Regions from separate parts of the Vibrio navarrensis genome, predicted to be linked through region 2. Evidence: predicted binding sites of a transcription regulator. Region 2 holds the regulator's gene; the other holds the start of a gene.
The links. The regulator MetJ, encoded in region 2, represses methionine synthesis genes. The targets are predictions, from matches to a motif close to TTAGACNTNTANANGTCTAA.
Positions count from the first base shown of each region.

Region 1: a site for MetJ is predicted at 2,040-2,059, ahead of metN (methionine ABC transporter ATP-binding protein MetN). Genes of this name have one in related genera too.

Region 1 covers NZ_CP065217.1:787,766-791,184, forward strand. Annotated here, with positions in the region: gene I3X05_RS03500 (MetQ/NlpA family lipoprotein) at 1-208, opposite strand, end outside; gene I3X05_RS03505 (methionine ABC transporter permease) at 242-919, opposite strand; gene metN (methionine ABC transporter ATP-binding protein MetN) at 909-1,943, opposite strand; gene gmhB (D-glycero-beta-D-manno-heptose 1,7-bisphosphate 7-phosphatase) at 2,214-2,780, shown strand; gene treR (trehalose operon repressor TreR) at 2,820-3,419, shown strand, end outside.
Region 2 covers NZ_CP065217.1:300,505-303,923, reverse strand. Annotated here, with positions in the region: gene I3X05_RS01345 (bifunctional aspartate kinase/homoserine dehydrogenase II) at 1-91, opposite strand, end outside; gene I3X05_RS01340 (O-succinylhomoserine (thiol)-lyase) at 92-1,258, opposite strand; gene metJ (met regulon transcriptional regulator MetJ) at 1,468-1,785, shown strand; gene I3X05_RS01330 (malic enzyme-like NAD(P)-binding protein) at 1,897-3,177, opposite strand.

The DNA of each region.
Region 1 (3,419 bases), 490 kb from region 2:
CGTAGTCAGTGAAGGTCACTAGCTCAACATCTAGACCATATTTTTCTTTGGCCACTTTCGCCGCCACTTCTGCAACTTGGGCTTCGGCACCTGCCATCACGCCCACTTTGATCTTGCTGTTGTCTGCGGCTTTTTCACCACAACCAGAGAGAATCAGTGCTGAGGCAGCGGCGGCAATCGTCAATAAACCTTTGAGGCTAAATTTCATCGTAAATCTCCTTATATTTTTATCTTGCAATTCTTAGCGGTGGTCTACGCGGCGTACAATTGCATCGCCGATAGACTGAATAATCTGTACTAGCACGATCAACATGACGACAGTCACCGCCATGATCACCACGTCGTAGCGGTGGAAACCATAACGGATGGCGACATCGCCCAAACCGCCACCGCCAACGGTTCCTGCCATCGCGGAGTAGCTGACCAGCGTCACTAAGGTGATAGTGACAGAGTTAACAATGGTCGGTAGCGCTTCAGGAAGCAGTACCTTAGTGATAATTTGCAGTGGCGTAGCGCCCATGGCTTGCGCCGCTTCAACCAGACCAGACGGCACTTCCAGCAGCGCGCCTTCAATTAAACGGGCAACAAAAGGTATCGCACCTATGGTCAGCGGTACGATGGCAGCGGTGGTGCCGATAAACGTGCCTACCAGTAATTTCGTCACCGGAATAATCGCCACCATCAGCACCAAAAAAGGCACCGAGCGGCCTACGTTGACAATGGCGCCAAGGGTTTTGTTGAGTTTGGTGTTTTCCAACAAACCGCCTTTTTTGCTGGTGTGCAGAATCACGCCAAGCGGAATGCCGATCGCAAAACCGACTACGCCAGCCACCGCCACCATGTACAAGGTTTGCCAAGTTGCGCCCAGCAGGAGATCGCCATTTAAACTCAGCCACTGTGCAATCGTATTAAAGGACATAACCCAGTACCTCCACTTTTACGTTATGTTCGCGCAAAAATTCCAGTGCGGCGTTGTCGTCTTCTTCATTGCCAAACAGCTCAGCGACCATCATGCCAAACTTGACGCCGCCTGCGTAATCGAGATCAGAGCTGAGAATGCTGATATCAATATTGAATTTACGCGAGATCTGAGACACCAGCGGCGCGTCCACCGTTGCTCCGGTAAATTCCAGCCTGACCAGTGGATAGCTGCCTTCTACACGCTTTGACTGCAAGCGCACTTGGTAATCTTCCGGAATGGAGAGATCCAAGGTAGAGCGAATAAACGCGTGTGCCAGCTCGGTTTTCGGATGGGCGAAGATCTCGCCAACCGTGCCTTTTTCAACCAGTTCGCCGTCGCCAATGATCGCCACTTCGTGGCAGATGCTTTTCACCACATCCATCTCATGAGTAATAAGCAGCATAGTGATTTTCAGCTTGCGGTTGATCTCTTTCAGTAGTTCCAAAATCGAGTGCGTGGTCGCCGGATCGAGTGCGCTGGTGGCTTCGTCGCACAGCAGCACTTTCGGATCGCTCGCCAAAGCACGGGCAATCGCTACGCGCTGCTTTTGCCCGCCGCTGAGATTGGCAGGGTAGCTTTCCTGTTTGTCCGATAAGCCAACCAGTTTGAGCAACTGCGTCACTTTCTCTTTGATCTGCTCTTTGCTCTTGCCTGCCAACTCCAGTGGCAGGGCAACGTTGTCAAACACGCTGCGTGAGGAGAGCAGATTAAAATGCTGGAAAATCATGCCAATGTTGCGGCGTGCTTCGCCCAGTTGCGCTTTGCTGAGGGTGGTGAGGTCAACGCCGTCCACCACAATGCGGCCGCTGCTTGGCGCTTCGAGCATGTTCACGCAGCGGATCAGCGTGCTTTTCCCTGCACCCGATGATCCGATAACACCAAAAATGGTGCCTTCTGCGATATGTAAGTTGATGTTTTTCAAAGCATGTATTTCCTTACTGCCTTGATAAAACACTTTATTTACCTGACTAATTTCAATCATTTTTATACCTGTGCAGGGACAACAGAATAATATTTTGAGCGCTGGCTCACTTTTCAGATGATGCTATGGCTTTCACGTTTTCAAGTCAATAGATATTTTTACGTCTAGACGTCCAAACGTTTAGCGGTTTACCAATCAAATCGTCATTAGATAGAGAAGAATAGTCTATGCAGAGCGATTGAGCTGGCTGTGTGGCAGTTGAAACTCGCAAACGTCGCCTTTTCGGTTATAATCGCGCTTTAAGTTACCCTGTTGACAGAGATATAGATTTTGGCCAAACCTGCTGTTTTTTTAGATCGTGATGGCGTGATTAACGTCGATCATGGGTATGTTCACGATGAGCATGATTTCGAATACATTGATGGTGTATTCGCAGCGACCAAAGCCCTGCAAGAGATGGGCTACTTACTGGTTTTGGTCACCAACCAGTCGGGGATAGCGCGTGGTAAGTTTAGTGAAGATCGCTTTCTCTCTCTGACTCAATGGATGGACTGGAATTTCGCTGACAATGGGGTTGAGTTCGACGGCATCTATTATTGCCCGCATCATGCCGAGCACGGTATTGGCGATTACAAGCAAGATTGTGACTGCCGCAAGCCTATGCCGGGCATGTTTATTTCAGCGCGTGATTTCTTGAAGATCGATATGGCCAACTCGATTATGGTGGGCGACAAAGCGGAAGATATGATGGCCGCTGACGCGGCTGGTGTCGGCACCAAGTTATTGGTGAAGACCGGAAAACCGCTCACAGAGCAAGGCGAAGCGCTGGCAACCGCGGTGCTGGAGAGCATCCGTGAGGTGCCCGAGTACGTGAAACAACATCTGAAAGGTCGCTAAGCGGCCTTTTTCTTCTCCAATGAGTGATCTTGACTCGATATGAATAAAAAGCTGACCATTTTAGACATCGCACGTTTGTCCGGCGTAGGGAAATCCACCGTGTCGCGAGTTCTGACCAATGACCCTAAAGTCAAACCAGAAACGCGTGCCAAAGTGGAGGAAGTGATTGCGGCGTCGGGCTATGTGCCGTCGAAATCTGCGCAGTCGATGCGCGGTGGCAGCCAGAAAGTGGTGGGCGTTATCATCTCGCGTCTCGATTCTCCCTCAGAAAATCGTGCGGTGAGCACCATGCTCAATATCTTCTACCAAGCCGGATACGATGTGGTGATCATGGAGAGCCAGTTTGACCGGGACAAGACCAATGAGCATTTGGATGTACTGCGGCGGCGCAATGTGGATGGGTTGATCTTGTTTGGCTTTACCGATTGTGACATGCAGCAAGTCGCCGAATGGCAACACCGCGTAGTGGTGATTGCGACCGAAGAGACCTCGGTCTCTTCAATTAACTACGACAACCAACGCGTGATTGAACTGGCGCTGGAGCATTTGCTGGCACAATCCCTGCGCCATATCGCGTATATTGGTGTCAATCCTGAAGACCGAACCACCGGTCTGGCACGTCTCAACGCCTATCGGAAT
Region 2 (3,419 bases):
ACTCTTTGAGGATATTAGCGACGCGGCGATAACATTCTGGGTCGGCAAGGCTGCTGCCACCAAACTTGTGCAACTGACGTACAACAGACATTTATTGCGCTCCCTTCACTTGTTCAAAGGCTTGCTTGAGATCGGCGATCAAATCGTGCGCATCTTCCAGTCCAACCGACAGACGCAGCAATTGCTGGGAGACACCCGCTTCAGCCAGCGCCGCTTCGCCCATCGCTCGGTGCGTCATCGACGCAGGATGGCAGATCAAACTTTCCACCCCACCGAGCGACTCGGCCAAAGAGAACAGCTCCAGCGCTTGCACAAACTGCTTCAACTGCTCAAACGAGCCGGCAAATTCAAAACTGAGCATCGAGCCAAAACCCGATTGCTGCTTTTTGGCAATCTCATGCCCCGGATGTTGCGGCAGGCTCGGATGGTAAATCGTCCCCACCAGCGATTCGCTTTGCAAAAAGGCTAAAATTTGCTGTGAGCTCTCTTCGTGCACGCGCATGCGCGCCCCCAACGTGCGGATGCCGCGCAGTGTCATGTAGCTGTCAAACGGCGTGCCGGTTGCGCCCAAACAGTTGCCCCACCACGCCAGCTCCTCGGCATGTTGCGCGGTTTTGGTCACCACCACACCGCCAATCACATCAGAATGGCCATTAATGTATTTGGTGGTGGAGTGAATCACGAAATCCGCGCCCAGCTCCAACGGCTTTTGATAGACCGGAGTGAGAAAGGTGTTGTCGACCGCCACCAGCGCGCCAACGCGATGTGCTTTTTCACACACTGCCGCAATATCGACCACGCGCACCAACGGGTTGGAGGGGGTTTCAATCAACAGCAGTTTGGGCTTGAGCGCCAAGGCCGCCTCCAGCGCCGCTGGGTCGGATTGATCAACAAAGCGCACCTTGAAATCGCCTTTGTTGGCGCGGGTATTGAACAAGCGATAAGTACCGCCGTAGCAGTCGTGCGGAGCGACAATCAGATCGTTTGGCGATAAGAAAGCAGAGACCCACAAGTTAAGCGCCGACGTACCACAGTTGGTCACCACCGCCCCTTGGCCCGATTCTAGCTCATACAGCGCCTGCTCCAGCAAGCCACGGTTGGGGTTGCCCGAGCGGGTATAGTCGTACTTAGGCACTTCGCCAAAGGCTGGAAAGCCGTAGTTGGTCGAAAGGTAAATGGGGGGAACGACAGCACGGAACTGACTGTCTGACTCAATACCAGTTCGAACGGCGATGGTAGCGGGCTTGCGAGTGCTCATAGTGTTTCCTTTCTCCAAAGATGCATTCTGAATGGGAATAGGCTACTGTTGTTTCAGCGTCATCCATTCCTTTTATCCGCCACTTTAACCAGCAAAATTTAAGACGTCAACACTTCTAGACGTCCATATGTCTTTGCTTATGGCGGTAAATCCAGCTACAATCTGCGCCTATTATTTTATTAACCAACGATAACGACTAAAGGTGCGCAATGGCCGACTGGAATGGCGACTACATAAGTCCATACGCAGAGCATGGGAAAAAGAGCGAGCAGGTGAAAAAGATCACTGTATCTATCCCATTGAAAGTGCTGAAAGTGCTGACCGATGAACGAACTCGTCGTCAAATTAATAACCTGCGCCATGCAACCAATAGTGAGCTGCTGTGCGAAGCCTTCCTGCACGCCTACACAGGCCAGCCCTTGCCGACCGATGAAGATCTGCGTAAAGATCGCCCAGATGACATTCCAACTGAAGCGAAAGCGCTGATGACGGCGATGGGCATTGAGTTCGAAGCTTACGACGACTAAGGATTGGCTGGTCAGTTCGGGGGAAGCGGCTGACTACCAAGCCAACAATAGAAATAAAAACGGGACGCCTTGGCGTCCCGTTTTGCTAACTGGTCTACATCATCGTTGGGCTTATTGCGCCATCATGTAGTTCTCTGGCATCGCGATGCGCGCCACACCGGAATCGACCGCCGCTTGCGCGACCGCTTTCGCCACGCGCGGTAGCAGACGTGGGTCCATCGGTTTTGGAATGATGTAGTGCGGACCAAACTCTAGGCTGTCGACGCCCGCTGCTTTCAACACTTCCGCAGGAACCGGTTCTTTCGCCAGTTGACGAATCGCATCCACCGCCGCCAGTTTCATCTCATCGTTGATTTCGCTGGCGCGAACATCCAATGCGCCGCGGAAAATAAACGGGAAGCACAACACGTTGTTCACTTGGTTTGGATAGTCACTGCGGCCCGTTCCCATGATCAAATCGTCACGCACTTCATGTGCCAGCTCAGGCTTGATCTCGGGATCTGGGTTTGAACAGGCAAACACCACCGGTTTATCGGCCATCAGTTTCAGCGCTTCTGCGGGCATCAGGTTTGGACCTGACACGCCCAAGAAGAGATCCGCGCCGGAAATCACATCTTCCAGCGTGCGTTTGTCGGTGTTATTGGCAAACAGCTGCTTATATTCGTTGAGGTCATCACGACGCGTATGGATCACGCCTTTGCGATCGAGCATGTAGATCTTCTCACGCATCGCGCCGCATTTGATCAACAGTTCCATACACGCCACCGCCGCCGCGCCCGCGCCCAAACACACAATCACACATTCGTTGAGTTTTTTGCCTTGCAGCTCGATCGCATTGAGCATGCCCGCCGCCGTCACAATCGCCGTGCCGTGCTGGTCATCGTGGAAAACTGGCACATCACAACGCTCAATCAGGCGTTTCTCGATCTCAAAACAGTCCGGCGCTTTGATGTCTTCAAGGTTGATGCCACCAAAGGTGTCGGCGATGTTGGCAACGGTATCGACAAACTCATCGATGGTGCGGTGTTTTACTTCGATATCGATCGAGTCTAATCCTGCAAAACGTTTGAACAGTAACGCTTTCCCTTCCATGACTGGCTTAGACGCCAGCGGACCTAAATTGCCCAGACCAAGAATTGCGGTGCCGTTAGAGATCACTGCCACCATGTTCCCCTTGGCCGTGTACTTGTAGACGTTCTCCGGGTTTTGTGCGATTTCACGTACTGGCTCAGCCACACCTGGGCTGTAAGCGAGCGCAAGATCTTTGGCGGTTTCGGCTGGTTTTGTCAGCGCAATGGCGATTTTTCCCGCCGTTGGGTAGGCATGGTAATCCAGCGCTTGCTGGCGGCGATCTTCTTCAGGGGTCAATGCCTGGCGATTGTCATCGGACATAGGTCGTTATTCTCTTTATATGTTTTGTGGGATAGGGGGAATGTTGCAAAATGACCTAAAACTCTGCGTTTTTAGATAATTTGGAGATAAATTCTAATTGATATAAGTCAATCTTCCTAGCCAAGAATGCGAAGCATATCTACAAAATGACCAAGAAAGGCGAAGGTAAGACCAGCAAAGGGCGAGAGAAAAGCGCCCCTGAACAACAACAAGGAAAATAACGAGGAAAATAATAGAAAGGC